DNA from 4 places in the Paenibacillus sp. JT31N11 genome. Region 1 is predicted to be linked to each of the others. Evidence: riboswitches for the same ligand, from Rfam matches in the RefSeq annotation. Region 1 holds a riboswitch; each other region holds the start of a gene.
The links. A riboswitch is a leader RNA that binds a small molecule or an ion and turns the genes downstream of it on or off. The one in region 1 is predicted to bind cyclic di-AMP.

Region 1 (8,076 bases):
CAGCCGCTCGCATAGTTGGCGCAGCGTATCGAGCCGCTTCTGCTCCTCCTCCGTCTTCACCGCGCCATGATGCACATAATGCACATGCCATTCCGCCTTCAGCCGGTGGGCAATCCGGAACCCGCGCCGGATCAGACGCTCGGAGCGGCTGCCCGTGTCCACGCAGACGAAGATCACCTCGCGTCTGCGCCAATGCCCCCGCAGCGAGGTATTGCGGTCCCACGCCTCCAGCCGCTCGTCCACATCGTCGGCGATTTCACGCAGAGCGAGCTCGCGCAGGGCGATCAGATTGCCGATTTTAAAAAACGATCCCAACGCCTGATCCACCTTCTCCAGCGCATAGATTTTCCCGTCCCGCATCCGGCTCTGCAGCATCTGCGGCGTGACGTCGATGAGCTCGACCTCGTCCGCCATCTTCAGAATGGCATCCGGCACAGTCTCCCTGACACGCACGCCGGTCAGCTGCAGAACGGCATCGTTCAAGCTTTCCAGATGCTGAACATTTACAGTGGAAATAACGGAAATCCCGCTTTCCAGCAGCCGGATGACATCCTCGTATCTTTTCTTGAATGGACTGCCGGGCACATTCGTATGCGCCAGCTCGTCGACCAGCACCACTTCAGGACGAAGCGAGATGATCGTCTCCGTGTCCATCTCCTCCAGCTGCGCCGCCTGATAGCTGGTCTTCGCTCGGGGAATAACAGGCAGCCCGCCTACCTGGTCAGCCGTATCCTTGCGTCCGTGGGTCTCGAGCAGGCCGATGACGGCATCGATGCCCTTGCTGCGGAGAATATTGCCCTCCTGCAGCATTTTATAGGTCTTGCCGACTCCCGGGGCAGCTCCGATATACACCTTAAAGGTACCGCGCCGGATCGTCTCGATTTTCTCCTCGATTTCCCTCGAGCTGAGCCGGCGGAACGAGTCCTCTCCTCCGGCCGGATTGGGCTTGACGGGCAGAATGCGCTCGCCCTCATGCTCTGCCCGGTCCGCCATGAGAAATACATCGATGTTCCTCGTCCGTCTCAGCACTCTGTTTACAATCGAGCCCTGCCAGCGCTCCTGCCAGCGGTTCTTCTTGGAATGGCCCATGACGATCCGGGTCACATTGTGCTGTGTGGCGTAACGCACAAGCTCAGTCGGAAGCTTGCGCAGATGCGGCAGAGGCAGCTCCTCGAATTTGGCCCCGACCTTCTCCACCAGCTTCTGGATCGAAAGCTTGAACGCCTGCTGGTTGCGGCTTAGCTTCTGCCGGGGCAGAACAAACGTGACCACCACCAGATCCCCGTTCAACCGCTTGGCGACCTGCTGTCCCCTGCGTACGTAGAGCGACCCGTTCCAGTGATACTGTGCGGAGACAAGAATCCGTTCCGCCGCCCCGGAGGGGCCAATAAGCCCCTGCTCCTCCCGGTGCTTCTCCAGCGAATCGTTGACGCCCTCGGCCATCAGCCGGAGCGAAATCTCGCGGAGCACGCCGAGATTTCCGCGGCGGGACAAGGCGGGATGCGTACTGTCTCCCAATACCCCCTCGTCAATGCGCTTCAGTATCGTCTCCGGCGAAACATCGATCAACCGGACTTCGTCCGCCAATTCAAGGGTATTCGAGGGCACAGTATCTTCGGCCTTGATGCCTGTCATCTTGAAGACAAATTCGTCTTCACCAGCAAGCTCATAGACATTAATCGTGGTAATAATGCTGATCCCGTGGTCCATCAGAAATTGAATATCCTCGAGCCGGGTCTTGAAGCGGGCGTCTTCACGGTTGCGGTGGGCAAGACCGTCGACGAGCAGCACCTCGGGATTCCGGGCAAGCAAAACCTCCAGCGGCAGGTCCTTTTGCTCCTTGCCAGCCCGCTGCCAATGGATGCTTGGCACGCGTTCCAGCTCCAGCGCCTGCTGGACGGTTTCCGACCGCTGCATCGTCGATACCGCACAAATGACCACATCGATCCCCTGCTGCTTCAGAAGCTTGCCTTCCCGAAGCATATGATAGGTTTTGCCGGATCCGCTGACCGCGCCAATAATGACCTTCAAGCGTCCCCGGTGCAGCCTGGAGATAGAATGCAGGATTTCTTCCGGTGTCTTGCGTCTGAACTGAGTCACGTTCCCTCCCCCTCCCGCAGCCAATCATCGAATTGCTTATATGCCTATTATGCCGTTGATTCTGCCGAAAAAGAAACCGCCCCGTCCGCGGAATGCCGTGCGGACAGGGTACGGTTACTCTTATTTCTTCAGCTCCGACAAAGCCAGATTGAGCTTCAGCACGTTGATCCGCTTGTCGCCGAATACGCCCAAGTCCCGGTTTTGCGTATGCTCATCGACCAATGCCTCCAGCTCCGGAGCGGAAATGCCGGTCAGCTTGCTGATTCTGGGAATCTGCACCAGGGCTGATTGCGGGGTAATATCCGGGTCGAGACCCGATCCCGAATTGGTCACCAGCGCAAGCGGCAGCTGCGCAAGCGGCACGTTAGGATTATCTTTTTGCCACTGCTCGATCGAAGCCTTCGTCCGCGCCAGCAGATCCGGATTGGATGGCGCATAGTTGTTGGTGCCGGAAGCCTCCGCTTTATATTCGATGCTGGATACGCGTCCCTGAAAATAGCTCAGATCCGTAAAGTTCTGCCCGATCAATTCGGAGCCGACTACATTACCGCCTTTATCCTTCAGCAGACTCCCGTTCGCCTGGGAGGGAAACAGCAGCTGCGCAAGTCCCGTGCTGACAAGCGGATAAGCGATTCCGCACAGTACGATGAACAGCACGCCGGCCCGCAGGGCAATCCCGAAAACCGATCCTCCGGACTGCTTCTCATTCCCGCTATCCGTAAGTGGTGTACTCATGGTACGATTCCTTCTTTCCATTTGAGTTTATAGCCTTGCGCCGTTCGTCAGATCCATACATGGACGATCAAATCAATCAATTTAATACCGATGAACGGAGCAATTATTCCTCCCAATCCATAGATGAACAGGTTGCGGCTTAGCAGACGCGAAGCGCTCATCGGACGGTAAGCGACCCCTTTCATTGCCAGCGGGATGAGCAGCGGGATGATGATCGCATTGAAGATCAAGGCCGACAATACCGCCGACAGCGGCGAACCCAGCCGCATCACGTTCAAAGCATCCATCTCCGGAATAGCCAGCATGAACATTGCTGGAATAATTGCGAAATATTTGGCAACGTCATTGGCAATACTGAACGTAGTCAATGCTCCGCGTGTCATCAGCAGCTGCTTCCCGATTGCCACCACTTCGATAATCTTCGAAGGGTCGGAGTCGAGATCGACCATATTTGCCGCTTCCTTGGCGGCTGTCGTGCCGCTGTTCATCGCAAGTCCGACATCCGCCTGCGCAAGTGCCGGAGCGTCATTCGTGCCGTCGCCTGTCATGGCAACCAGCTTGCCTTCGGCCTGCTCGCGGCGGATAACGGCAATCTTGTCTTCAGGGGTGCTCTCGGCGATGAAATCGTCGACGCCCGCTTCTCTGGCAATCGTAGCCGCCGTCAAGGGGTTATCCCCCGTACACATGATCGTCCTGATGCCCATTGCCCGAAGCTGGTCGAAGCGTTCCCGCATACCGGGCTTCACGGTATCCTTCAAATAAATCAATCCGAAGATCTCTTTGTCTACCGCTACGGCCAGCGGCGTACCGCCCTCGGAAGAGATCCGGTCCGCCTGAGTACCCAGATCCGCCGGAATAGCGCCTCCCTGGGCCAGCACCCATTTACGGATCGCGTCGACTGCGCCTTTGCGCACGATGCGGCCATCCTTCAGATCAATGCCGCTCATCCGGGTTTCCGCTTTGAATTCCACAAAGCTTCCGCCTTCGCCAAGCGCGGCATCGTACGTTTTGCCGTTCTTCTTCATCCATTCCAGTACGGAGCGCCCTTCCGGCGTTTCATCCTGTACAGAGGTGATCGCCGCCCAGGCAGCCGTCTCGTTCACATTCGCCTTGCCCACCGGTACGATTTCGCTGGCCATCCGGTTTCCGAAGGTGATCGTCCCTGTTTTATCCAAAATCATCGTATTGATGTCCCCTGCGGCTTCCACCGCTTTACCGGACATCGCCAGTACATTAAACTGCGTGACCCGGTCCATGCCGGCGATGCCGATCGCCGACAGCAGTCCCCCGATTGTCGTCGGTATGAGACAGACGAGCAAAGCGATGAGAACCGGAATTTCCAGATCGACATCCACGTAGGAAGCAATCGGTCCAAGCGTTACGACGACAATCAGAAAAATAAGCGTCAAGCTGATCAGAAGCGTATTCAAGGCAATTTCATTCGGCGTTTTCTGCCGCTTCGCCCCTTCGACGAGCGCGATCATCCGGTCGATGAACGTTTCGCCGGGATCGCTTGTGATCCGGGCCTTGATGCGGTCGCTGACGACCCTTGTTCCGCCGGTGACGGAGTTGAAGTCGCCGCCGGCCTCCTTGATGACGGGCGCGGATTCGCCTGTAATCGCCGATTCATCGACAGATGCGAGACCCTCGATGACTTCGCCGTCACCGGGAATCATCTCCCCCTGCGAGACAATGACGATATCCCCTTTGCGAAGCTCGGTGGAAGGCACGACTTTGATGCCGCCGCCTACGACCTTGTTGGCCATAATTTCCTGCTTCGTTTTCTTGAGCGAATCCGCCTGCGCCTTGCCCCGGCCCTCAGCCAAAGCCTCTGCGAAGTTGGCGAACAGCACCGTGAACAGCAGGATTACAAACACGGTCAAATTGAAGCCGATGCGGTCCCTTGAGTCGAAATATCCCGGGAATATCGTCATCAGCAGCACGATGACGGTGCCGACTTCAACGACAAACATGACAGGATTCTTGATCATGGCTGCGGGATTCAGCTTGATTACGCTGGCTTTCAGCGTCTGGACGACAAGATCGCCAGAAAACATGCTTTTTTTACGATTTCCATTCATTCTCGGCTCACCCCATTTCCTTTAACGAATTGTCAAATACTCGGCGATCGGGCCCATAACGATAACTGGCAGGAAGGTCAGCGCGCCAATCAGAATGACAGTCCCGATCAATAAGAATGTGAACAGCGCATTGTCCGTGCGGAACGTTCCGATCGTCTCCGGCACCCATTGCTTGCGGGTCAGCGACCCGGCAACGGCCAGCAGCGCAATCATCGAAATATACCTTCCGAAGAACATGACAAGGCCCGTGGTAATATTCCAGAACGGCGTATTATCTGCGAGTCCCTCAAATCCGGAGCCGTTGTTAGCCGCGGATGAGGTGTATTCATACAGCACCTGCGAGATGCCGTGGAAGCCAGGATTCGTAATGGCCCCTTTTCCAAGATCGGTCAGGAAGGCAATGGCCGTCGGTGCAAGAATGATAAACGGATGCGCCAGAATAGCGATCGCGATCAGCTTCATCTCCCGCGGTTCAATCTTCCTGCCGAGAAACTCCGGCGTTCGCCCAACCATCAGACCGCAGATGAATACGGCAAGAATGGCATACATCAGCATATTGACCAGCCCCACGCCTTTACCGCCGAATACGACGTTAAGCATCATCTCTGCAAGCGGTACAAGACCGCCTATCGGTGTGAGCGTATCGTGCATGTTATTGACCGATCCCGTTGTCGCCGCCGTCGTAACCGCTGTGAACAGGGACGACTGGGCAATCCCGAAGCGTACTTCTTTACCTTCCATGCTGCCTTGTGATGCATCAATGCCAAGCCCGTTCATGACAGGGTTCCCGCTTTTCTCAGCCGAATAGACGACAGAGAGGAATACAAGGAACAGGATCATCATGGCCGAGAAAATAACCCAGCCCTGCTTGCGGCTTTTTGCGAACCTGCCGTACATGAAAGGCAGAGCCGCAGCCAGCATCCACATCGACAAAATCTCGATGACATTCGTAAGTGGTCTCGGGTTCTCGAACGGATGCGCCGAGTTGACGCCGAAGAACCCGCCTCCGTTGGTGCCCAGATGCTTGATCGATTCCAATGAAGCTACAGGTCCGATTGCGATCTGCTGGGTCGCGCCTTCCAGAGTGGTTACGGACAAGGTGGGATCAAGCGTCTGCGGCACCTGCAGGCCGACCAGCACCAGGGTGACGATAATCGCCAGCGGGAAAAAGACCCGCGTGTGCGCTTTGACGAAGTCCTCGAAGAAGTTGCCTACCGTTTTGCCTTTGCTTGTGATTCCCCTCACGAATGCGACTGCAACCGAGAAGCCGGTCGCCGCCGACGTGAACATCATCATCATGATGACCGCCATTTGCGTGAAATACGACAGCCCGCTTTCACCGCTGTAATGCTGCAGGTTCGTATTGGTCATGAAGCTGATTATCGTATTCATGATAAGCGTGGGCTCCATATCGCCGATTCCGTTCGGATTTAGCGGCAGCCCGCTCTGCACCCGAAGCAGCACATAGCTGATGGCTACGAATATGAAGTTGATGGTAACGAAGCTGATGGCGTACTTCTTCCAGCTCATCCCCGCCCTGTTCTTCAGCCCCATGATCATATAAATCACTTTCTCCACCGGACCGAACACCTTGTCGGTGCGGTTAGGTTCATTCGAGAATACATGATATAAATAATTCCCGAGCGGTTTGGCGATCAGCATCAGAACGCCGATCACAATAATAATTTGCAATATGTCCATAGCCGTTCCTCCTTGGGGCTTAATCGACTCTCAAGCTCATTTAAAATTTCTCCGGATGAAGCAGGGCATACACCAGGTAGATCAGCAACGCGCCTGTAAAAATCAATACCAGCGTCATAAGCGTTCTCCCTCCGTCTCGTCGATCGATTTGTCGCACCAAACCAAGAATCCGGCGATAACAAGGAAAGATGCGATCAAAGTCAAAATCATCCATACATCCAACATAACAGCACTCCCTTTATGGTTGATCATTCAGGCGGCTGAGCAAGAACCCGACATCTCCGGATTGCGTGCGCACAATATAGGCAGCCCCAAGCTTTTTATAAATAACCTCGGGATGCCATACCGTCGTAATAACGGTAATCTCCTGGCAGGACCAGTTGGCCATGAGCTGCAGATACTGACAGCTGAGCGGCAAGCTCGACTCAAAAATATAAACGCGTCCGATCGAAAATTGGGGAGCCGCTCCCGCTTTGCTGCGGGTCGTGTTCACTCGTATAATTTCATTAACGCCCAGTTCCCGCAGCAGCTTTTCTTCCCTCCTATTATTCGTGAGGGCGACCACAGGCTGCTGTTTGTAGAGCAGCAGCCGTACGAATTTTCTCCCTGCCTCAGTCGATGCAGCCACCAATATTGGCCGTTGTTCCATACTTTTCTCCTCCAAATTCAGGGAAGAAGGCAACAAAAAAGAAGCCTTAGGAAAAGAGTAACCTTTACCTGCGGCTTCTTTGACCATGACAAACGTCCTGATCGCTCGCGATAAGTGTTGCCTCTCCCGGTACGCTTACGAGGTTAGCTGTCGGATTCGGGCATGAGAGTAGCCCTACGCCCGGCATTTTGGAATGCCGGATGATTCACCCCGTGACCGTCGCCTTCGTCCCGATGGACGAGGACGGTCGTTGGTTCCCCCGTTACTGCAGCTGCTGCGCAATATTCAGCGAATGAAACAAATTCAAGATTTATACAAAAATCTATACAACAAAAAACCGCAGAGGCACGTGACGCTCTGCGGTCGAATTTAATCGATCACTTCGTTCACCATTCCTCTCTCCACCTGCGCTTACGAGGTTAGCTGTCGGATTCGGGCGGTGAGAGTCGCCCTACGCTGCATGAGTTTCATGACACTCCTGCAACGATTCACCCCTGCGCTGTACGATCCGACTCTCACATCGGATACCAACAACGCTTCTATGGTTCCCCCGCTTTCCACCCGAAGGCGGAAACTCAGCGATCAAAAAAATGGATATATGCTGTTAAGCACGATATGAATCATACTCCCAGCCGTACGGCGTGTAAAGCATGTCCAGAACAGCTATGGGCACAAATAACGCCGCTGGACATATTTTCAAGCGCTTTCAGAGGATCAATGCTTCTTTATGCTCTGTATATCGCGGTATTTCGCCGTTTTTCTTTATCTCCGCTTAAAACGCAACCAGGCCCTTCGGGAGCTTATATGAAG
Region 2 (8,076 bases), on a different contig from region 1:
GCCGTATTGCGGTAATGCTTGTTGATGCTCAGAAAGATCCAGATCACAACAGGCAGGAAGAGAAAGACCATCCAGACATGGCCGAACTTGGTGAAGATAAAAATCAGCGTAATGACCAGAGTGGTGAGCATGCCAATTGTATTGATGACTAATTTTATGATCCAGTTGGCTGGCTTCAGCTTAATCCACCTCACCATCATCCCCAGCTGGGATAACGTAAAGGGAATAAAGACACCTACCGCATACAGGGGAATGAGGCTCTCCGTATCGCCATGGAAAAGCACCACGAGCAGAGCGGACAAGATGCCCAGAATGATAATGCCATTGGAAAAGCCGAGTCGGTCGCCGCGCACCATAAACACATTCGGCATATATTTATCTTTGGCCAGCATGAACGCCAGAAGGGGAAAGGCCGAGTAGGCTGTATTGGCCGCCAGAAACAGAATCAGGGCAGTGACTCCCTGGATGATATAATAAATCACGCCTCTGCCGAAGGTGGAATCGGCGATCTGGGAGACTACGGTTTCCTTCGGATTCGGCGTAATGCCGTACCAGTAGGCGAGAAGGCTGATTCCCACAAACATAGCGCCCAGAATGGCGCCCATCATGATCAGTGTGGCGGCGGCATTGCGATTGGCTGGCTGCTTGAAGTTCGGTATGGCGTTGGACACCGCCTCCACGCCGGTGAGCGCGGAACAGCCGGAGCTGAAGGCCTTCAGAAGCAGGAAAAGACTGATATTCGATACTGCGGCGCCGATTTCCGGAGGATGCGCGTCAACGCCTCCGAGCGCATACTTGATGATTCCCGAAATAATGAGTGCGAAAATCGCGAAGACAAACAAATAAACGGGCATGGCAAGCACGGACGCGGATTCCGTAATTCCGCGCAGGCTGATAATGGTCAAAAACAAAATCATGATGAGCGCAATCAGTACGCGATGATCATGCAGGGACGGAAAAGCCGATGTAATGGCATCAGTCCCGGCGGATGTGCTGACGGCGACAGTAAGAATGTAATCGACAAGCAGCGAGCCTCCGGCCAGCAGTCCGGTGCGGACGCCCAGATTGTCCTTGGCTACTACATAAGCCCCGCCTCCGGCGGGATACGCGAAGATCGTTTGCCTGTATGACAAAATCAGAATCAGGAGAAGACCCAGCACGGCAAGCGAGATGGGGATGGAATACCATACCGCCGCGAAGCCCGCAGCCATCAGAACGATCAGAATTTGCTCCGTCCCGTAAGCGACTGAAGAGAGCGCATCCGAGGACAATACCGCAAGCGCTTTAAGTTTGGTCAGCTTTTCCCCTTCAATTTCCGCACTTTTCATTGGACGTCCGATTAATAACCGTTTGAATCTGCCTACCACTGTGACTTCCCCTTTTAGCTGCTTTTGTTGTGAAGCAAATGATCCTATCCCTAATTTCAAGCATAAAAAAGCCGCAGAAAGTTAGGAGCTTTCCGCGGCTTTATCCATAATTGAACATGGTTAAAACGCGATAATTCCTCTTCCGTACGCTTACGAGGTTAGCTGCCGGATTCGGGCGCGAGAGTCGCCCTACACCTTGGCTTGCGCCAGGTGATTCACCCCTGAGACCAGATCAACTGCATCTGCCTCCATGGTTCCCCCGTTTCTGTTTCAGAACTCAGCGATTAAGGATTTCTATGAAATTGAAACTCTTTTCCACGACTTGCTGCTTCACTTATTGAATATTACTCCTTCACTTATTTGTTGTACAGCAACGGAAACTGGAAAATATTTAAGCTCATTACCCTATATAGCGATATAAACGCTTACATAGATCCTATCCTCTTCCTATCAACCTTTTTCGCAGGATATCTTCATTTATGACCTATAATGTTTCCTGCCCATTATTTTTGTCTGGTCATAAGCGATCTCAACAGCACAGCCGCGGATTTGAGCCTTGGCTTTTTTCTGTACTTGCGCACATCATCGTAAGTCGCCAGGGCAACCTTGGCATCCCTCAGCGCATAAGCGAAATCATCCCCCTGCATCAGCTTGTATTCCCATACCCGCTTCTCCCAGGATGGAACAAGGGCGCTCATATGCTCGTCCTCGGCTGCCGGATGAATATACGTCTCGCAAATTCCCTCGGGAAGATCGTAGAGCTTTGCCATCATCATTTGCTTGAAGCTCTCATAGGTTTCCCCTTCTTCCACGCCATACGTATGGCTCAGCAGATAATCCGGTATCGGCACGCCGAGCGTATCCGCAAGATGGACCACCTTGCGCAGCGCCTGCTCCGCCCCCGGAATAGACGCCAGAAACTTGTCCCGGGGATCGATCCAGCGGAACAGACGGAATGGCAGGCCGCGCCGGGAGCACTGCCACAGCACCTGCGGCAGATAGCTTCTGCCTGTCGCCAGGCCATAGAGACTTCCCATGTGATTATCCGCATGGGATACCGTCAGACCTGCCTGCTTCACCGCCTCGAACTGCGCCTGCATTTCCCGTACAACCGCCTTCGGATCGGACTGCCGTTCGAAGGCTTCGATGGTGGCGTGCATGCGCCCGTCCGGGCCCTCCAGCGACGGATCGCCGGTCAGGCTTTTCCAGGGCAAAGCGGCAATCTCGCTTGTTAGCGTCAGATGCAGCCCGATATTCGCTGCCTTCTGCTTACGGCACCACGCTGCCGCCTGCTCAAAGGCCGAGGCAGGCGGCATAATCGTTGCCGATGATACCTTCCGCTCCTCCAGCAAATGCATAATAGCTTGATTGGCGGCCTCGCTCTGCCCAAAATCATCCGCATTCAAAATTAAATATTTCTCCATCTGCTGCACCTCCAATACTTTATTCAATCCTGACTTTTCGGAAATGGCTTCAGAAAAAACGAGAGAATCAAGGAAACGCTCAGTAAACAAAAGGGGACAACACAAACCAGGACGCGAAAGGTCAAATCAGGATTCGGTCCGGGTTCGTCGCCGCTTACATAGCCAAAGAGCATGCCGATGGTCCAGAATGCCAAGGCCGAGATCAGACCGCTGGAGCGGGTGATGAATCCGCTGACAGCCGTATACACGCCTTCCCTGCGCTGGCCGGTCCTGGCCGTATCCAGATCGATGATGCGGCTGTTCAGCACAGGCGGAGTAACCAGAAACCCTGCCAGTCCGAAGCCGACAATAATCCCGAATACAATCCCGCTGGCAAGTCCCTGACCGAACCACAGCGGTATGACGGACAAGGCATAAACAGCGAGAGAAACCCGCCAGCCGTTATGGGAACCAAGCTTGTTAACGATCCAGTACCAGACGACCACAAGGGGAATAACCGATACAAATATCGATGCCAACAGCAGGGAAACCTGGGATTCGGGAATGCGGAGCGTATATTTGGCGTAAAAAGGGATCATCGAGCTGAGCAGCCCGTTCACCGTCTGGGCGAACGAATTGGCAATGTTGAATATCCAGAACTCCTTGTTCTTCAACGTCTCGCGGAAGGATTCGATTAAACCAAGCCTGGGCTCGGAAACTTCCGTACTCCCTTCCTGCACGCTCATCACGCACAAGAGCATGAATATCCCGAAAACCACGGCATAGACAAGCGCCATATAGCCAAAGCCGAAGGCATCGAATACGAGTGGCGTAAGCGCCGAGCCGATAAGGATTGCCACAATCTGAAGGCCCTGCTGGATTGCCGAAGCCTTGGCCCGTAATCGGCTGCCCCGGAACAGCTCCGGGAAGAGAGCGCCGTAATTCACCCAGAGAATCGTAGCAACCCCTTCATAGAGAATAAGCGAAACGAGGAACCAAAGGAAGAGGTTCATATTCCCCAATCCCTGCGGCACGGCGAAAACCATGACAAATGAGGCCATAAAAAAAGGAATGGCAGAATAAATCCAGGGCTTGCGCCGGCCGAAACGCGTTCTGGTGCGATCCGACAGATAGCCGGCTATCGGCTGATTCACCGCGTCCCATATTAAATAGATGGTACGGGCCAGCGTAGCAAGTCCCACTCCAAGACCCAGCTTCTCAACATAATAATAGCTGTAAAAGGAATTGAAGGCCTGGCTTGGAATCATCAAAGCAAACATGCCAAGCGCGTACGTGAAAGGAGAATTAAGCCATTTTCTGTTCATCCCAAACCTGCCCCTGTTATCAATATATGAATTTCCATTCTGGAAACTTCTGTTATATTCATTCTCTTAGCGGGTTTGGTATTCCTTCTGAATAGCCGAGATTACGTGACAGGCATGAAGGTATAAACGAAGCAGGATGAGGCAAGAATTGCTCCAGAAATCCATCCAGCCACCAGGAAGAACCGGCTGCCGCCGTCCTTTTGGCGGCGCAGTTCGCTTCTTCCACTTGACCTTATATATACTTACAGGCGTGAAACTTATACTTGCGATAAGGTAAATAAAAGCGCCCGGATTGCTCCAGGCGCTTCATACTGTTTACTTACTCGGCTGTCTTAAGCTTGTTAGGTTCAGGAGCCTCTGAACTAGTGCCGTGCTCCTGCTTCTCATGTTTATCCTTGCAGCGCTCGCGGATTTCCTGGCGGAGCTGCCTGGCATCCTTGCCTTCCGTGGCAATGCCCAGCTTCTTGGCAAATGCCTGCAGCTTCGCCAGATGCTTCGCCTTCTGTTCCGTCTCAAACCGTTTCCACTTGGCTTCGTCCGCCTTACGGGCAGCTTTGAGCTCCTCGCGCAGCTGATCGGCATCCTTGCCTGCGGTCTCAATACCAAAATACCGGGCGGCTTCGGTCAGCCTTCTCATCCGGTGCTTCTCGCGGTCACTCTCGCTGTATTTCCGGTGATCATGACCGTTGCTCCACTGCTCGTTTTTCCCGTTTTGCTCCTGCGAGGAGGAAGTGCTGAGCGGCGGTGTCAAGTCCGCAGCCTGGGCGAATGACGGCAGAGCCGCCGCCAGAATCATGCCGGCCGCTGCTGTTGCGATCCATTTGCTGTTCCACGCTATCATCGTTTCTGTCAGCTCCTTGTGAAGTTGGGTTGTCAATCACCTGGATAGTTTGTCCAACTTTACAGAGCTATAGTCAACTTTTTCCAAAGATCAGGGCATGGACCCAAGCTTCTTCCTCACTGCAGCTGTTCGAGCTCCTGCTCAAGCAAGCTCCTGGAGAAATGCTCCCCGATAAATACAGCCACATCATTCACTTTGCCCTGCGGCGTAATCCGCGTAAATTCCAGCTCCCGGTACGCATATTGAAATAAGAAGCGGCTGTTCGTGTCCGAGAAGGTAACAATACCCTTGGCCCGGTAAACCTCCTGCGGAAGCCTTGAGATAAGCTCTTCAAAGGAGTGGCTGTCGACCGGTCCCGCAAAATAATGGGTGAAGGACATCACATGCGCGTGTGATGCGTGAGCCTCTTGGGACTCGTCATCATGCGAATGGGAATGCTGCTCACCTTCATGATCATGCCCTTCAAGCCTGCAGTTTGCCCCGCAGACATGCTTCCCGTGCAGTTGACTGTACTCCGCGTCCGTGTGGTCCTTGGGCGACAGATCAAACATGTTCAGCTCGGTCATGCAGCGTACCGTCATGGTCAGCGGCGCATAGCCGTTAAGCTCGCGGATGAGCTGCTGAACCTCAATCAGCTCTTCGGGATTCAGCTTGTCGGCCTTGTTCACGATCAAATCGGTCGCGCAGCGGATCTGATCCTGCATCAGCTTGTAGGTTCTGCCGCCCCGCCGGCTGCGTACCAGCAGTTCCGGCCCGTCGACGACAGTCGCAATTGTCTGCAAATCGACCCGAATGAACAAAGCCGCTTCCGTCACCGCGTCGATGATTTCCATTGGATTGGCTGCCCCCGTCGATTCGATCAGCACCACATCGGGCTGATGCTCCTCAATCAACTGCTTCAGCTCGAGGCCCAGATCGCCTCTGATCGTACAGCAGATGCAGCCCCCGAGCATCTCCGCCATGGGCACATCATCGTCAATGAACTGACCGTCGAGGTTCACGTCTCCAAGCTCGTTCATAACAATAGCTGCTTTAATATCAGCTGCTTTATAGTAATCGATCACCCGATTCAACAGCGTTGTCTTGCCACTGCCGAGAAAGCCGGAGATCAGATGGATCGGAATCTTGTTTTGCTCATGGTGATGCCCGTTCATAGTCATAGCCGTTCATCCTTCCTCACTTGTCTAAAAAGCATTATATCGTAATTGTTACGTATATAACAGATGGTCAATAAATTCGCTAGTCGGCAAGCATGAATGTCTGCAAGAATAATTGACGGACGTTGAGGGGAAAATGAGGTTGCAATACCCACTTCCTTCCAAGGGGGCCAACGATGAGCGCTGCTTCCAACAACAATGACAAGCCTTCACTGGACAGGACGCTTCAGGAATTGCATAACTGTATGGATATCTTTCACCGCATGTTTCCGGGCAAGCCGGAGCTGCATATCGTGTACTTCTCTAATCTGGTGAATATGGACAGGCTTCATCATGACCTCGTAGCTCCGCTTGCCAGTGCCGCCGGCAATGAACAAATAGCTGCGATCCTGACGCAGGAGCATTCTCTCTTCGTGGCAGCTCAGGATCATCACACCTGCGTCAACGGCATTCTGGCCGGACAAGCGGCGGTCTTCTTCCGGGAAGAAGTCTATTTGATCGATCTGCTGAATTCATTCGGAAGATCGATTGAGCAATCCGAGACCGAAACGGTAATTGCCGGTCCGCATGATGGATTTGTGGAAAATATTACGGATAATCTGACCGTTATCCGCAGACGGATCCACAGCGCGCAGCTGAAAACCATTTCGCTCCAAGTGGGGGAAGTTACAAAAACACAAGTCATTGTCGCTTATATTGAAGGCATCGCCAATGACGAGCTGACAAACAAACTCATAGAACGGATCCGTGGCATTGAAATCGATGCTGTATTCGATACCAATATGCTTGTACAGATGATCGACGATAATCCGAATTCCGTCTTCCCGCAATTTCTGACGACTGAACGGCCGGATGCCATCTGCTCCAAGCTAACAGCAGGAAGGGTTATATGTCTGGTAGACGGCTCGCCCTCTGCATTCAGCTGTCCGACTTCATTCTTTGAATTTTTCACTTCGCCGGATGATTATTACCAGAGATGGCAGCTGGGAACCGCTCTGCGGCTGCTGCGGATTATCGGTTTTGTCGTCACCATCGGCTTTACGGCCCTCTATGTCTCGATAACGACGTTCCATTATGAAATGGTTCCTCATACGATGCTGCTTAATTTGACGGAATCGCGCAGCCGCGTTCCTTTCCCGCCACTCTATGAAGCGCTTCTGATGGAGATTACAATTGAGCTGCTTCGTGAAGCAGGCGCCAGACTGCCAACCAAAATCGGCCAAACGATCGGCATCGTCGGCGGTATTGTGATCGGCCAGGCCGCCGTCCAGGCAGGCTTCACCAGCAATATCCTGATCATTGCCGTCGCTTCTTCCGCGATCGCATCTTTCGTTATTCCGAGCTACATTATGAGCGCATCCATCCGGCTTATCCGCTTCGGACTGATTTTGCTTGCCGGGCTATTGGGCAATTTCGGGCTGGCTGCAGGAATTTGCTTTATCGTCATCCATCTGAGCGGCATCACGAATTTGGGAACCTCTTATTTGACTCCTCTAGCTCCGATTGCCAAGAAGGACTGGCTGGATACCTTTATACGTGGCCCCTTCTATGCTCTGCGCAGCCGTCCTTCCCAGGCGCAGACATCCAATAAGGTCAAAAATAAAATGCGAAAGTAGTGCCTTGCCTTGAATGAAAAGCTGAGTACATTTAACATTGCCCTATTAATCTACATGATCGAGCTTGATGTAACCATGTTCAGCATGCCCAGGCTTGTTGCGGAAAACATCGGAACCAACGGGTGGCTCGGTGTTATTCTGCTTTCATTTGCAGCCGCCGTTAATATCATGTTGATCCAGCTTGTCTACCGAATAGGCAGGGGACGCTCCGTGTTCGAGATTGCCGGGCATACGCTTCCCCGCTTCGTGCTGTATCCGGTCTATATTCTGCTTGCCTTGTTCTGGACGGCGCTCGGGAGCTTTATCTGCAAAAAATATGTTCTGATCTTTCAAATGCTATCTTTCCCCACAACGAACCCGATGCTGC
Region 3 (8,076 bases), on a different contig from region 1:
ATACTCCCGCGCAATGCGCACTGCATTGCAGAAGTTCTGGGAGTTTTTGTAGCTGTTGATGCTCATCAACTCATGCTGCGGCGTATTTTTAAAAACCCCGTCATGGCCGGTAATTACAATAACATCCGGATTAAGCTGCGGCAGCAGACGCTGTACCAGCTCAGGCATCTGCGACTCATGCACATGCAGGCCATGTGCAGGAACCTTCATCTGCGTATATAGCTGCATGCTTTTCTTCATGTAATTGCCGTCTCCATCAAGATGGAGCACTTTGCCGGGCACTTCAAAGTAGGGCTGGGTTTCGTTTGTCGCCCTCCTCAGCTCGCTTGCATTATGAATGACCAGCTTCTCTCGCTGCTCCTTCATGCGCCGCATCGATTCATTTACCTTAACGCGAACCTCTTTGGCCGCACCGGTGGATTCCGGATGGGAAACTACCGTCAAGTCGCGAATCGGAGCGTCTGCAAGCAGCCGGTAGTCCGTACCCTTCAGTATTGCTATTTCTGAGTCTAGAATGGCAACGCGAAAAAGGACGTCCCCGCCATACGATTTGCGGACGACCAGGTCCCCTTGCTTCATGGGCAAATCACCTCTTCGTCTATCCTATGGGCCAGCAACGTCAATGGTGCGTTTTTAAGCCGTCCGAAGATCTTTAGCTTGGCAGTCCGGCTTCCAGCAAAGCGTGGCTAAGGCGGGCAAATTCATCCAGCGACAGCGTCTCGCCGCGGCGTGCAGGAGCAATGCCGCAGCTCTCCAGAAGAGGCCCCAGAAGCTCCCTGTTCTCTTTGCCCACCAAGGCTGTCAGGTTATTATAGATTGTCTTGCGCCGCTGTGCGAAACTGCCCTGGACAGTACGGAAGAAATGGGCTTCATCCCTCACATCAACAGGGGGCTGCTTGCGCACCGTAAGCTTAATAACTGCGGAATCCACATTGGGCTGAGGGATGAATACCGTATGCGGCACGATGCAGACAAGCTCCGGCTCGCAATAATACTGAACCGCCACACTGAGACTGCCGTACTCTTTGCCGCCAGGCTTTGCAGCCATCCGCTCCGCCACTTCCTTCTGAATCATAACCACAATATGCTCAAGCGGCAGCTTTTCCTCAAGCAGCTTCATAAGAATCGGCGTAGTCACATAATAGGGCAGATTTGCCACTACACTGACTCCGCTTAACCCCGCAAAATGCTTCTCAATCAGCTCGCCCAGGTTCAGCTTCAGCACATCTCCATGCACAACATGAACATTAGAGCGATCAGCGAGCACATCCCTTAGAATCGGAATAAGCCTGTTGTCGATTTCCACTGCAGCAACGCGCCCCGCCTGCTCGGCAAGCTGCTGGGTCAAGGCTCCGATGCCCGGCCCGATCTCCAGAGCTCCTTTTGTTTCGTCCAGCCCTGCTGCCGATACGATTTTTTGCAATATATTTTGATCAATCAGAAAATTTTGTCCCAGACTTTTTTTGAAGGAAAATCCGTATTTGGCAATGATGTCGCGTGTGCGTCTTGGGGAAGCTACATCCTCATGCACGTTTGGACCACTCATTCAAGACTTGCCCCTTTCGCTGCTCTCTTGCTCCATCGCTGTCAATGCCAGCTCAAATTCCTCGCGCGTAATTCGGAACATGGAGCAACGCTTAAAAAACTGCTTGCCGTTCGCATAGCCGATGCCGAGCAAATTGCCCATCTTCAGACGCCTCTCCGAAGCGTTCGCGTGCACAAGAAGACCTGCCCGCATAAGATCGTCCCAGGTGATGTCGGGCTGGCTTGTCCCTTCGCCGCTGCCCGCTTCCGTACGCACATTGGCGAGCGCTCTTCGAATCGCTTCGGGCGAGGCGTTCTCGACGCCGATATCCCCCTTGTAGCTTGCATCCTCCTGGGGGAGAAAAGCATGCTTGCAGCCGGGCACGCGCTGCGCCACAATTTTACGGATACGCTCCCCTGCATGATCCGGATCTGTAAATATAATAACTCCGCGGCGCTGCTGTGCGAGCTCCACCCTGCGCAAAACATCCGCGCCGATGGCCGAACCGCCGGTTTCGATCGTTTCCGCTTCAACTGCCCGCTTGATGGCCACGGTATCGTCCTTGCCCTCAACTACGATTATTTCCTTAATCATGCCGTCCATCCATTCCCTTCAGACAAACATACAAAAGAAGAGGCAATCGCCTCTCCTTATAATGGCATATTTATGTTTAAAATACGATATGAATGAGGTAAACCCTTATTAAGGGAGTTAAGTCCCAAGGTTAAATTGCCTCCGGCTTATTCGGCCCGAGCACATAAACCGTGTATCCTCGTTTGAGACCAAACTTCTCAGCATAAGACTCACTTTCAAAATAAACATCGATTTTTTTGCCTTTGACGGCACTGCCCGTATCTTCCGCTCTGCGGAAACCGATACCCTCAATGTAGACCCACCAGCCGATGGGAATAACCTTCGGGTCAACCGCGATAGTTCTTCCCTCTTGAACCGTCGCACCTGATGCCGTTATCCCATATTGCGGATGACTCTTTGACTTGCCCGTTGATGAAACGCCCGCAGCGTAAGCAGTCAGCGTTACATTCTTCAAAATCTGTTTAGGCTTCAGCTTGTCGCCCCGCTTGGTCGTTACTGTAGAAGAGCCCGCCTTCGCCGAGAGCGTTACTACATTCGTTTCCGGTTTCTTGGTACCGACAGCCACCACTTTATCGACCGACTCCGCTTTCGTCAGCTTGGTAACCATAATCTGGGACACAAGCACCCCATCCGCATATACGTTCTCAAACTGTTTGACTACTTTACCTTCATTGCCGTTCTGAATAAGCTTCAGTTTGCCCTGCTCGAGCTTGGGGTCTTCCTTCTTCACGACCGAAAAGGGAACCGTGTAAGCTTTCTCAGACATTTTCTTCTCGATCCGTGTGACCGTTACACTCATGTTGGACTTCACTCTGTCCTCCAGGGCAGGCCATACTTTATCTTGATTGCGTATCAGTATATCCGCTTGATCGATCACTGCCTTAACCGTTCTTTCTGTCGTGTACAACGTTCTTACCTTGCCGTCTGCCTTCACATGGACCGGTACCGCTTGGTCAATGACGATGCGGTCGCCGTCCTTTATTCCCCCGTTAAGAGGTAAGGACACCTTGTCATACTGCCCTATCGTGATGGCTTGTTCATCCAGTAGGCGTTGAAGGACCCATTGTTTTGTCGAAACAATGGTTTCTTGTCCGTTCACTACTACGGAGACGTGCTTGTCAGCCGTTCCGTACAACAACACCAGAAACATGAAAGTCATAGCGATTGAGATCAGAGCGCTCAGTAATATTAAACGCACGTTCTCATGCTTCCATCGCAATGCGAAAGACATGCTGGATGATCGTTTACCATGGGTATCCTTAAGCTGGAGTGCGCCCACTTCTTCGGTCCTCCTTCATAGCCCCGCCGCCTAGTTACATGATTGCCTTTGACGGTTCTATTGTTTTTGTTGGCGTGATTGCACGCCACTCCTCATTTCCAACCTCGACCTCCATGCTAAACCCTATGTCGTCTTTTTACGCAATATTCAAAATAAAAGAAGCCGACGACGACAGAGGATCTGTTTCGTGGCTTCCCAGATGACGACGGGACATGGATTAAATGCACGAGGTTGATCTCTCTTATAACACTATTACGCTGGCGAGGTTAGCTGTCGGATTCGGGCGAGAGAGTCGCCCTATTCATGGCTGGCATGTCTACCACATGCTTCCATAAAATTCACCCCAAGAAGAATTCAACATTTACTGCCCTTCGTCCGATACGAAGTGTATCAATGTTTGGTTCCCCCGCTCTCCGACTTCGGAGATTAAGCGATATGTTGGAAAAGGAATGCAAGTTTTGAAGCTCTGAGATGAATGATACCGCCTTTTGCTGCTCATTGTAAAGAAGAGATTAATCGCGATTTTAACGAATTTTAAGGAAAATCACGTGAAAAACTGCCAATTTACTGACTCAAAATTAGTTTTTTCACTCGAAATGTCTTGATTGCTGCCTCTTATAGCCCTTTTTCTTTAAAAGCAAAACAATTCTGAGCATTCTCTGTCGTAATTTTCGAGATTTCTTCTACAGTTTTCCCTCTAATTTCGGCAACCGTTTCTGCTACAAGACGGACAAAAGCGGATTCGTTTCGTTTCCCCCTGTAGGGGTGGGGAGCTAAATAAGGAGCATCGGTCTCGATCAAAATACGGTCAAGCGGCACCTGTGCAAGCACCTCTTTGGGAACACGCGCGTTCTTGAATGTGAGCGGTCCACCGAACGAAATATAGAAATTCATGTCGAGGCATTGTTTCGCCGTCTCCCAGCTGCCTGAGAAGCAGTGCATGACTCCGCCCACATCTTTGGCATTCTCCTCTTTCAGTATATGAAGCACGTCCTCATGCGCCTCCCGGTTATGAATCGAAATGGGCATCTTCTTCTGCCGCGCAAGCTGGATCTGCTCCCGGAAAACACGCTGCTGAACGTCCTTCGGAGACGTATCCCAGTGATAATCCAAGCCTATTTCGCCGATTCCGACAACTTTGGGATGATCGCAAAGCGATGCAATCCAGTCCAGGTCCCCGGGCAGCATATGAATGCTTTCAACAGGGTGCCAGCCTACAATCGCATAGATAAAATCATATTGCTCCGCCAGAGCCATTGTCGTGGGAATGGTCTCCCGGTCGAAGCCGATATTTATAATTCTCGAGATCCCGGCAGCACGGGCCCGTTCGATCACTTCCGCGCGGTCCTCGTCGAATTGTTTCGAATCCAGATGGGTATGCGTGTCGATTAACATAAGCAAGTTGATCTCCCTTCTATAATAAGAGCCCGAATCGTTCGCGGATATGCGGCGACAACAGATGTGCCGATTCAAGTAAAGGCTCTTCGGGGTAATACAGATGATATTTGCCCTGATGAATTCCGGTAATCGAGCGGATGATATCCGACTTTCTGGAGATTTCGGACAAGCGGTCATCCTGCCCCAGAAGCAGAATCGGCGGACGTTCATCCTTGTCCATGAAATCATGCCCCAGACGGTATACATCATACGGCATATCGTAGGGAAAGTCGATTTCCAGATGATAGTCCGGATTTAGACCGATCGATTGGAATTGTTCACGAATTTCCTGCCAAAGCTTTTCATCGGCATTGTCCATGGTTATGTATTTATATAGTTTTCGGTTCAGGAATCGGGTGCATAATTCTGCCAGCAGAGAATCCTCCTCCTTCAACCACTGCGTAAAGGCTGTTTGAGCCATGGCTTCGTCCAGCAGGAGATAGTTCTCCACATCCAGCGTACCTTCCATCAGATGCCGGAGCGGTTCGATCATCCATGAGAAAGCATACCCGCCCCCATAAAGCTCGCGCGCTCTGCGAAATATTTGTCGAAGTATAATTTCCGAGCTCCTGGTGACCGGGTGAAAATAAACCTGCCAATACATTTGGTAGCGGGACATCAGATAATCCTCAACAGCGTGCATTCCACTCTCTTTTACAACAATTCGTCCCTGATACGGCCTTAGAACGCGAAGAATGCGTTCCAGATCGAATGTTCCGTAATTGACGCCTGTATAGTATGCATCGCGCAGCAGGTAATCCATACGGTCCGCGTCCATCTGGCTGGATATGAGGCTGACCACAATCGGTTGATTGTACGTTTTGCAGATGACAGCCGCCACCCGTTCCGGCAGGGAGGGGTCGCAGTCGCGGAGAACCTGGTTAATTTCAGTATTCTCCAGTAATATACGGCATGTCCATTCCTCATGATCAGTATCAAACACCTGTTCAATGGAATGCGAGAAGGGACCATGACCCACATCGTGCAGCAGAGCGGCGCATAACGTCACAAGCCTCTCTTCCCTGGGCCAGTCCGTATAACCACCCCGTTCAAATTGGGAAATGATTTTTCTGGTTATTTCATAAACACCCAGTGAGTGCGAGAAGCGGCTGTGCTCCGCCCCGTGAAAGGTCAAATAAGATGTACCGAGCTGACGAATTCGCCGCAGACGCTGAAATTCCCTCGTATTAATGAGATTCCATATCGTCTCATCCTGCACATAAATATATTTATGAACCGGATCTTTAAATACTTTCTCCTCGGCTAGCGAATGATGTCTAGGATTCATCTTTTTCCCCTCCGATGTTCAATTATTCGACATAATTTCTTTTTAATGTGTCGAATTGTGTCGTAAACGCATTACCAAATAGTCAGTATCGTTGTATGATTTATGTAAGGCTATACACCCTATCCTTATGGATAAAACGGAGAAAAACGGCGTATATGCAAGCAGAATCAAGGTTGACTATTATGGGAAACGTTGGTATTATAAAAACAAGAATTAATAGAACTTTGTCGAAAAATGACGAAATAAGTATTTTGAGAGGAGCACGGGATAGATTATGATGAAATCAACAGGTATTGTGCGTAAAGTGGATGAGCTCGGACGTGTTGTAATCCCCATTGAACTGCGCCGTACGCTTGGCATCGGTGAAAAAGATGCCCTGGAAATTTATGTGGACGGCGAACGCATTATGCTGAAAAAATACGAGCCCGCTTGTATCTTCTGCGGTAATGCCGAGAATGTCACTTACTTCAAGGGAAAAATTGTATGTAACGCTTGTTTATCCGAAATGCCAACTCCTGTAACAAAATAAGAGACAAAACCGGAATCATGCGTTATAATATAATTAATCAACTTACATTTGTTAATTCTAACCTTTTTAATACTCCTTGCCTTCCTGAGTTTGCTTATCAGGAAGGTCCTTTTTTTTATGGCCCCAAGAAAGAAACGGCATTCACTTTCGCATGATTTCATTATATACGTCGCGTTTTGCCAACCCTCGATCAACCGCGGTAAGCTTGATGGCCTCTTTCCGATCCAGATTCTGCCCTTCATAACGACTTACATGCTCCTCCAGATTCAGCTCCGTCCACCAGGGCTTGTCATCCCCCTCCAGATCTTTCGCATCCGATGCATCGGCTCCGGCAACGACCAGGCAGTACTCGCCAAGCGGCGGATGTTCACTGAGCCAAGCCAGACATTCCGATATTGTCCCTCTCGCCGCCTCCTCAAATCGTTTCGTGAGCTCCCGCACCATAGCTACGTCACGGTCGCCCCATTGCTCCAGCATAGCCGTGAGGGTTTTGGCCACCCGATGAGGCGATTCATAGCAGATGATAGTCGCATCCTGTTTCCTCAGCTGCTGCAGCCACTCCTGCAGTGCTTTGCGCTCGCGCGGGGGGAATCCTGTAAACAGGAATCTGTCTGTAGGCAGGCCGGATATGATAAGTGCCGACAGCGCCGCGTTTGCCCCTGGTATGGGAACCACCGCGATTTCCTGCTCAGCTGCCGCTACTACCAGCTCTGCACCCGGATCAGAAATGGCGGGAAGCCCCGCATCGCTCACCAGCGCAATTGAGAGTCCCTCAGAGAGAAGACGAATAAGCTCGCTGCCGCTTGCCGATTTATTATGCTCATGATAACTTACCAGCCTGGTCGGGATTTCAAAATGAGTCAGAAGCTTGCGTGTCTGCCGGGTATCCTCCGCCGCAATCAGATCGACTTCTTTCAACGTGCGGATCGCACGAAAAGTTATGTCTTCCAGATTTCCAATCGGCGTTGCCACCAAATAAAGCGTACCCGCTTTCTTGCTCTCTTGATCTTTCGCTTTCGTAAAGCTTTGCTGAACTTTCATGTTGGCTCGATCCTCGTTTCCGGCTGATGATTTCCATAATAGATCTGCATGATCTCTTCATTATATTGACGTTGGCTATTGTAAACGATTAAAGGCGCCAGAAGCTTAACATCGGGCCTGCCGTCGCGTACCGCTTCAATCAGCACCATATTCGCCTCTGCCTCCACATGTGGATGGACGAAGCGGATCCGCTTGGGCTCCAATTTCCATTTTCGAAGCGTTTGCGTAATCTCAATCAATCTTGACGGCCGATGCACCATGGATACACGTCCGCCGGTCCGGACCAGCTTGGCGCAAGCGGCAACAATATCATCCAAAGTCCCGTTTAATTCATGCCTGGCATTCGCAACGTATTCATTCTCATTCCGCTCGCCAATTCCTAC
Region 4 (8,076 bases), on a different contig from region 1:
TCATAATTTTCAGGGACGCCCCTTTGTTGTGCAAAGCGTGTTTCGTGATTTGACGGAGCGCAAAAGAGAGGAAGAAGCGATTATCCGGTCAGAGAAGCTGTCGGTAGCAGGTCAGATGGCGGCGGGAATCGCTCACGAAATCCGAAACCCTTTAACCTCCTTAAAGGGTTTTACGCAGTTTCTAAAAACAAAGGTAAGCGACCATCATGAATATTTCAATATTATGCTTGCGGAGCTGGACCGGATCAATACGATCGTGCAGGAATTTATGGCGCTGGCCAAACCCCAGGTCAAGCAGTTCAGCCAGCATAATCTGGCCTCCATATTGGAGAATGTGATTACGCTGCTGGAAACCCAGGCGATTATGAACAATGTCGAGATGAAAAAGGATTTTGCCGCGAAGATGCCGACGGTATATTGCGATGAGAATCAGCTCAAGCAGGTATTTATCAATTTGATGAAAAATGCCATAGAGGCGATGCCAAGCGGAGGAGATTTATCCATTACCCTGAAGGAGGGGGACGCGGGTATGCTCATTGTCCGCATTCAAGATCAAGGGGTGGGAATCCCCAAGGATAAGCTTGAGCGTCTAGGCAGCCCCTTCTACTCGACCAAAAGCTCCGGTACCGGGCTTGGACTCATGATTTGCTTGCGCATTATTGAAGCCCACCGCGGTACGCTGAAATTTGAAAGCGAGGAAAGCAGCGGCACAACCGTCACAGTTGAGCTGTCTGCCTTTGAATGGGAGACAGAGGGATAAATGAATGGCGTTCAGCCCGTTATTGTTCGCGGCTGGACCTATTTACCAGTGTATTTGGGGGATAGAATTATGGTATCCTTTAACGCGAGCCGAAACTTATCGTACGGGGGATCTTTATGAGGCAGCAAACAGATGCTTTCAGCAAGCCATAATCTGTTTCCTGCCTCGCGGAATATTATCCGAGCCAGTCGAATTGGCAGGATGAAAATCCGCTGGGGGTGAATCGCTTTGGAGCGGGCATATCCGCTATGGCGTAGGGTTGAACTCCTCAATCCGAATCCGACAACTAACCTCGCAGGCCGCATGCACAAACAGGCATACTTAACCAATCGGGAGAGAGGCTGCCTTGTTTGAGCGATGACGGAGTTTGGAGACAGTTCTGTATCAGAACATGCCGATAAACCCGTAAATAAAAAGGAGGACATTGGTTTTGGTAAATGCAAAATGGAGAAAAGGCGCAGCAGCAGCTATACTTGGATTGGCAATTCTTGCCCATGCAGGGGCGGCAAACGCTGCAGCGGTATACAAGGCAAAAGACAATGATACTTTCTGGACGTTGTCCAAGCAATTCGGTGTGCAGCTCGATCAGCTGGTGAAAGCGAATCCAGACGTGGACCCGTCCAATATTTATGCGGGCTTGTCCATCACAGTGCCGGGATCGGCAGCGAAAAAAACGGCAGCAGCTCCGAAACCCGCGGCGGTCAAGGCGATTAAAATGGAATCAACGGCCAAAGCGCTGCCGAAAAATACCGTGACAGTCAACGGACTGGCCTACAACTATACGGATGTTGTACAAGCCAAAGCAAGCGCTTATACAGCTGATGAATCCGAGAACGGCTGGGGCCCGGTTGACTATTACGGCAACCCGCTCAAGCTGGGTACGATCGCAGTTGATCCCAACCGTATTCCGATGGGAAGCAAGGTGTATATCACCGGTTACGATCATGACGGTTTGCCTGTTGGCGGCATGATGGCCGTAGCGACAGATATGGGGAGCGGGATCAAAGGGGATCGCATTGATATCTTCGTACCGCAATCGCAGGAAAAAGCCCAGAAGTTCGGGTTTCAATATGTAAAGGTTTTTGTTCTGGGCAAATCATAATGCTTCAATATAATCGATCATAAATGAGCGGCGCCCCATTGCAGGGGCGCCGCTTGGCGGTTTCAGGGCTTTACGCTTCGTGCAGCCGGTTCTCCAAGCAGCTCGGGGAGCGTAACCATTTGATAGCCTTTGCTGCGGAGCAGCTTGATCAGTTTGGGCAGCGCCTCTAATGTTCCCGATAGATCCTGGCCGATGCCTCCGCCTGCATGCTGAAGTATAATGGAGCCCGGCTGCAGGGTTTTCTTGATGTTAAACAATATCGTACTGCTGTCGATGCCCCGCCAGTCGACGGAGTCGACATCCCAGTTGACGGCAATATAACCGTTTTGCTTCATCCATTCAATTTGCCCGGGCAGTACTTCCCCATAGGGCGGTCTGATTAATCTGGGACTATATCCGGCGAGCGGACGCAATATGGCGTCAGTATTGCGGATCTGCTGCTGGAAGGCAAACAGGGAAATACGCGAGAATACCGCATGGTTATAGGAATGGTTGCCGATTACATGTCCTTCCCTGCCAATGCGTCTGACTATGGACGGATAAGAAGCGGCGCGCGATCCGACTACAAAAAAAGTCGCCCTGACTTTATAGCGGGCCAATATATCAAGCACCTTGGACGTGTAGCGGGGATCAGGCACGTCGTCAAAGGTAAGCGCAACCTTCCTCTCCTTGCGCGGGCCGCCAATAATGAAGGTACCGGGATAACGCTGCTGCAGATTTACCCAGGATGTGGCGTCACGTTGCGATTGTTTCTTTTTCTTCTGCTGACCTGTCTGTCCGCTCTGGAAGGAATGCTCGCTGACGCCGGGTATGCTAAGCGGCAAGTTGCCGGGCTCATCCTGTGGTTGAGTATGTAAGGGAGAGGGGCGTTTATCCAGCGCAGCAGCATGCAGTCTACGCACCGGATCAAGTGAGCCGGAGAGTAACATGACCGCGAGGAGGATAAGAACTGTTTTTCGTATAGAGCGAACGCCATGATTATTCCGCTGCATGTAAACCCTCCATATTTTGATGATTTTGATGAATGACAAGCCATTCCTTCTTGCGCTTTATTCATTGTGCCCCTCTGTTTTCCGATCATGCATGCGAAGCAGCGGATAACCGTCGATGACATGAAGCGAAGCTGCCTGCAGCGTTTGCGGCAAGGTCCGTTCCGGGGCAGCTTTCTGCAAAAATAACTTTACAGATGAAGAATAAAACCGCTAACATGGAAAGTAATCACAACAGCAAAGGAGTTAGAGAAATGCCTACAATTGATAAGCCGCTTGCTGAATTGCAAGCGTATACAGGGAGAAATCCCCGGCCTGCCGATTTTGATGATTATTGGGACAGGGCCCTTAATGAAATGCGTCAGACCGAACCGCAGATCGAGCTTGTTCCAAGCTCCTTCCAGACACCTGCTGCGGAATGCTTCGATCTTTATTTTACGGGTGTGCGGGGAGCGCGGATTCATGTTAAATATGCCCGTCCCCGTAACGCGGACATGCCCCGGCCGGCGGTTTTGCATTTTCACGGATATTCCGGGAATGTAGGCGATTGGCATGAGCGTCTCGGTTATGTCTCGCTCGGGTTCTCGGTATTTGCCATGGACTGCAGGGGACAGGGCGGACTTTCACAGGATGTCGGCGGCGTGACCGGCAATACGCATCACGGCCATATTATCCGCGGCTTGGATGATCAGCCGGATAATCTGCTGTTCCGGCATATCTTTCTGGACACGGCGCAGCTGGCTTCCATTGTCATGCAGATGCCCAATGTGGACCCGGAGCAGGTATTCGCAACAGGCTGGTCGCAGGGAGGCGGTCTGACGATTGCCTGCGCTTCACTGGAGCCGCGTATACGCAAGCTGGCGCCGGTCTATCCATTCCTGAGCGATTACAGGCGCGTATGGGAGATGGATCTGGCGAAGGACGCCTACGCCGAGCTTCGCACCTATTTCCGGCATTTCGACCCGCAGCATAAGCGGGAGGATGAAATTTTCACCAAGCTGGGCTATATTGATATTCAGTATTTGGCCGAACGCATTAAAGGCGAGGTACTGATGGGAACAGGTCTGATGGATACGATATGTCCGCCTTCCACTCAATTTGCCGCTTACAACAAGATAACGGCGCCGAAGCGGTTGGAAATTTATCCGGATTTCGGGCATGAAGGGCTGCCTGGACACCATGACAAGATTTTTCAATATTTCTTGGGGAATTACTAGGAGAGGCAGGAATCTTTTATGCTTAAGCTGGAGAAACGGGACAAGCTTGTCATGATCGGCGATTCCATCACGGATTGCGACCGGGCAAGACCGGTAGGGGAAGGGTTGTTCAATGCGATTGGCAGAGGATATGTCGGCGTGGTTGACGCACTGCTGACGGCTGTATATCCAGAGCTGGGCATTCGGGTTGTCAATGTCGGAACAAGCGGAAATACGGTAAGGGACCTGAAGGACCGCTGGCAAACCGATGTCATTGACCTCAAGCCGGATTGGCTGTCGATCATGATCGGAACCAATGATGTCTGGCGGCAGTTCGACGTGCCTGCGATGACGGAAGCCCATGTGTATCTGGAGGAATATGAGCAGACCCTTGAAGAGCTGGTAGCCCGAACAAGACCCGGTCTGAAGGGATTAGTGCTTATGACTCCGTTCTATATCGAACCTAATCCAACCGATGCGATGCGTGAAACGATGGACCGCTACGGCGAAGCAGTGAAGCGGATTGCAGGGAAGTACGATGCGGTTTATGTCAACACTCAGGCGGCGTTCAACCGCCTGCTGGAGCATTTGTATCCGGCTACGCTTGCTTGGGACCGGGTCCATCCGTCGCAGACCGGACATGCCGTTCTGGCCAGATCATTCCTGCAGGGGATTGGCTTCGACTATAATCAAGGGCTTGTATAAACCAATTTTCTCAAAACCGTCAGTAAAGAAAATACGAAAGCCGCTTCCGCCCCCGTGCGGATTAAAGCGGCTTTTTTGTTTTTCAGGAATATATTGGAAGGAAAAAAGTCCGAATAAGACATGATATTGTCCCGATAGAGCATGAAACCGAACCTTATAATGCGTTATTATAAATAATATAAAAACGAGTGAATTACTTGGTATTAATCCGGGGCATCCAGCAGGAAGGAGGAATCAACATGACCGTTAAGACGTTATCGGGATACCGTAAAAATGCTCAAGGCATCTGGGTACAGCGATCTTCCCATGGACAGCATAACGTATTTGATGAGCACGCGCATGATTTCATCGAGCTGGTATATGTGGTTCAGGGCGAAGGCTTGCATCTCATTGACCGTTTTCCCTATGAGGTGCGGGCGGGCGATATGTACAGCATTCATCCCGGCGAGCGGCATGCCATTGAGCATCTGAACGGTTCCGGGATCGAGATTATCAATGTTCTGTTTGTTCCGCAGTCCCTGGCGGGCTGCCTTCCTGGTGATCATGAGATGCCCGGGACGCTTGCTTTTATTACGCCATTCATGGATAGCAGCGGCAGGCTGCCCCGAAAAATGACCCTGAGTGCCGAACAGTCATCGGTAATCGTCGGCATTTTGGAGGATATGATTGCCGAGACCAAGGATGAGGATTCAGGTTCACCGCTGCTGATTCGCTTCAAGCTGATGGAACTGCTCGTTCTGTTATCCCGCTTCTATGAAAAACGGGAGACGACAAAGCAGGTGTCCTATGCCTGCGGCGGCCACGAAATTCTGGCCCGCCGTGTCCGCGTGTTTCTGGAAGATCATTTTCATCAAAAGCTTACACTTGCTTATCTGGCTCAGGTGTTTAGTCTGAGCGAGCGGCATTTGGGCCGCGTGTTCAAACAGGAGACAGGCAGAAGCGTCAATGAGATGCTGCAGCATATCCGGATCGAACGCGCCAAGCAAATGCTGCACGAAACGAACCGGAGCATGGAGGTTGTTGCGGAGTCCGTCGGATTCGCCAATGCCTCCTTCTTCTCCCGCCTCTTCTCGCGAATCGTGGGAGCTACTCCGGGGGAATACCGAAAAATGGCCAAGAACCGGCGAATCTCCTGATCAAGGAGAGGATTCTCCGATCGTCAGGCCAACAGGAAATTAATCGCGAGGAGAAATGAACATGTATAACGAACAAGCCCCGAGGGGCAACCGCAGTCTTCGGCTTTTGCTGGTATCTCTGACGTTAATCGGCGCTCTGCTTCTCTCCGCCTGCTCCAGCAGCGGCAAGACTGGTTCTGATGCCGGAAGCGCTGAGGGCGCGAATACGACAGGCGAAGCCCCGCTTGAGCTGACCATTCAGACGATTACGCCAAGCACGCCGCCCGCGGCCGACGATAACGTGATCAAGCGCGCTATTGAAGCAGCAACCCATTCGAAAATGTCGATTACATGGGTATCCAACAACATCTACACCGAGAAGCTGAATGTGACGCTGGCTTCCGGAAATCTGCCGGATCTCCTGATGGTGAATGACCCGTTCTCTACCGCATTTCGTACAGCTGTTGTGCAGGGCGCATTCTGGGATATCACCCCTTATATTAAGGATTACCCCAATCTCTCAAACGGCATTTCCCAGAACGCATGGAATGTAACCAAACAAGCAGACGGAAACAACTACGGGATTCCTCGCCCGCGTCCGGAAGAGGGAGAGAGCTTCTTTATCGTCCGCAAGGATTGGCTGGATCGCTTAGGCCTGCAGGTGCCAACCACGACAGAAGAATTGTATAAGGTGGCCAAAGCTTTCACGGATCAGGACCCGGACGGCAACGGTAAAGCCGATACGGTGGGTATCGCGGCTTATCTGGATGCCAACGATACCAATCTCGGTCCGGTGCTTGGGGCGGTTGAGAACTCCTTTACGGGTGTGAACGGCAGCTGGAAATGGGACGGGCAGCAGCTCATATACTCCGCTTTTCTGCCGGAGGTGCGCGAGTCCTTGGAGTATCTGGCCAAGGCCTACCGGGAAAAGCTGATTCCGCAGGACCTGTTGTCGCTGAAGCTGACGGACAGCCGGGATCTGTTCAAGTCCAACAAGGCCGGCATCATTGTGGACAAGACAGGTACTCTGCATGTATATGCGGATGATCTGAAGAAGATCGATCCCGGATTTTCATTCGCCGATTTCTACCCGGTGACCTCGATTGACGGTTATACACCAAAAGGTACGGGCTTTAACGGGATTCTGGCCATTGCAAAATCCGTGCCGGAGGATAAGATGAAACGGATTTTGAAGCTGATCGATACGTGGATGAATCCTGAAGTGTTTGAAATTCAGAAGTACGGAATTGAAGGCCGTGATTATAATCTGGTGGATGGCCAAAAGGTTATCGATGTCGATCAGAGAACAAAAGATAATGCGTCGGATTTTAATCAGATCGTCAATATACTGCTCCCTGCTGAAACCGTCGGCTCCACACCCGAGGAGACGGAGGCGCTCAAAATCTTCAAACAGGTGCAGGATGCGCAAACCGGCAGCACTGCCGACCCGACGGTTGGGTTGGGATCGGAGACCGCCAATGAAATTCTGCCGGATTTGAACAAAAAAATCCAGGATTTAAAAGCTAAAATCATCTTGGGCAACGAGCCGATTACAGCTTGGGATGAATTTGTAGCCGCACTGAAGCAGGATACCGGCGTAACGAAGATGACCGAAGAAATGACTGCAGCCTATAAGCAGCGTACCGGGCAGTAAGACGGCTGATGCCGCTTCACCCTTAAGCTGACGGTCCATAAGGAGGATAGCGGCATGAAGGCAATGAAAACTGCCGGACCTGAATTACCGAATCAGGCAGGAAAATGGGGCAGGCTCGGCAGGAGGCTGTATCGGGACAGATCCCTGTACCTGCTTGCCCTGCCGGGAATTCTTTTTCTGATCTTGTTCAAGTATGTGCCGATGTGGGGCATTGTCATCGCCTTTCAGGACTATTCGCCCTTCGCCGGAATTTTGCATAGTCCTTGGGTGGGTTTGAAGCATTTTGAACGTTTTTTTGCCAATCCGGATTTCTGGATGCTGTTCCGCAATACGATTGCCATTAATCTGCTCAGCCTGTTTCTGTTTTTCCCGCTGCCTATTCTGATTGCGCTGATGCTGAACGAGCTGCGGAGCGTCTTGTTCAAGCGTCTCGTGCAGACGGTAATCTACCTGCCCCACTTCTTGTCCTGGGTCATTATCGCTGGTCTGACGTTCTTCCTGTTCGCCAAAGGCGAAGGACTCGTTAACGATATTCTGGAGGCGCTTGGACCACGA

Region 2: linked by a shared signal. The riboswitch ahead of AC0YNV_RS28465 (APC family permease) and the one ahead of AC0YNV_RS30170 (hypothetical protein) in region 1 are both predicted to bind cyclic di-AMP.
Region 3: linked by a shared signal. The riboswitch ahead of AC0YNV_RS37200 (ubiquitin-like domain-containing protein) and the one ahead of AC0YNV_RS30170 (hypothetical protein) in region 1 are both predicted to bind cyclic di-AMP.
Region 4: linked by a shared signal. The riboswitch ahead of AC0YNV_RS14050 (3D domain-containing protein) and the one ahead of AC0YNV_RS30170 (hypothetical protein) in region 1 are both predicted to bind cyclic di-AMP.

What each region holds. Positions count from the first base shown of each region.
Region 1 covers NZ_JBWDNQ010000012.1:83,945-92,020, reverse strand. The annotation lists gene AC0YNV_RS30195 (histidine kinase) at 1-2,100, opposite strand, end outside; gene kdpC (potassium-transporting ATPase subunit KdpC) at 2,221-2,835, opposite strand; gene kdpB (potassium-transporting ATPase subunit KdpB) at 2,883-4,916, opposite strand; gene kdpA (potassium-transporting ATPase subunit KdpA) at 4,938-6,617, opposite strand; gene kdpF (K(+)-transporting ATPase subunit F) at 6,658-6,735, opposite strand; gene AC0YNV_RS30170 (hypothetical protein) at 6,856-7,266, opposite strand; cyclic di-AMP (ydaO/yuaA leader) riboswitch at 7,383-7,567, opposite strand; cyclic di-AMP (ydaO/yuaA leader) riboswitch at 7,660-7,857, opposite strand.
Region 2 covers NZ_JBWDNQ010000010.1:220,076-228,151, reverse strand. The annotation lists gene AC0YNV_RS28465 (APC family permease) at 1-1,367, opposite strand, end outside; cyclic di-AMP (ydaO/yuaA leader) riboswitch at 1,500-1,660, opposite strand; gene AC0YNV_RS28460 (polysaccharide deacetylase family protein) at 1,871-2,791, opposite strand; gene AC0YNV_RS28455 (MFS transporter) at 2,815-4,095, opposite strand; gene AC0YNV_RS28450 (hypothetical protein) at 4,415-4,936, opposite strand; gene AC0YNV_RS28445 (CobW family GTP-binding protein) at 5,053-6,096, opposite strand; gene AC0YNV_RS28440 (spore germination protein) at 6,270-7,709, shown strand; gene AC0YNV_RS28435 (GerAB/ArcD/ProY family transporter) at 7,719-8,076, shown strand, end outside.
Region 3 covers NZ_JBWDNQ010000024.1:7,754-15,829, reverse strand. The annotation lists gene yabG (sporulation peptidase YabG) at 1-579, opposite strand, end outside; gene rsmA (16S rRNA (adenine(1518)-N(6)/adenine(1519)-N(6))-dimethyltransferase RsmA) at 653-1,546, opposite strand; gene rnmV (ribonuclease M5) at 1,547-2,119, opposite strand; gene AC0YNV_RS37200 (ubiquitin-like domain-containing protein) at 2,250-3,398, opposite strand; cyclic di-AMP (ydaO/yuaA leader) riboswitch at 3,639-3,841, opposite strand; gene AC0YNV_RS37195 (TatD family hydrolase) at 4,014-4,793, opposite strand; gene AC0YNV_RS37190 (HD domain-containing protein) at 4,813-6,123, opposite strand; gene AC0YNV_RS37185 (AbrB/MazE/SpoVT family DNA-binding domain-containing protein) at 6,398-6,652, shown strand; gene rsmI (16S rRNA (cytidine(1402)-2'-O)-methyltransferase) at 6,794-7,693, opposite strand; gene AC0YNV_RS37175 (tRNA1(Val) (adenine(37)-N6)-methyltransferase) at 7,690-8,076, opposite strand, start outside.
Region 4 covers NZ_JBWDNQ010000003.1:328,137-336,212, forward strand. The annotation lists gene AC0YNV_RS14045 (PAS domain S-box protein) at 1-760, shown strand, start outside; cyclic di-AMP (ydaO/yuaA leader) riboswitch at 838-1,076, shown strand; gene AC0YNV_RS14050 (3D domain-containing protein) at 1,191-1,862, shown strand; gene AC0YNV_RS14055 (polysaccharide deacetylase family protein) at 1,925-2,854, opposite strand; gene AC0YNV_RS14060 (acetylxylan esterase) at 3,106-4,068, shown strand; gene AC0YNV_RS14065 (SGNH/GDSL hydrolase family protein) at 4,087-4,752, shown strand; gene AC0YNV_RS14070 (helix-turn-helix domain-containing protein) at 4,992-5,888, shown strand; gene AC0YNV_RS14075 (type 2 periplasmic-binding domain-containing protein) at 5,950-7,521, shown strand; gene AC0YNV_RS14080 (ABC transporter permease) at 7,585-8,076, shown strand, end outside.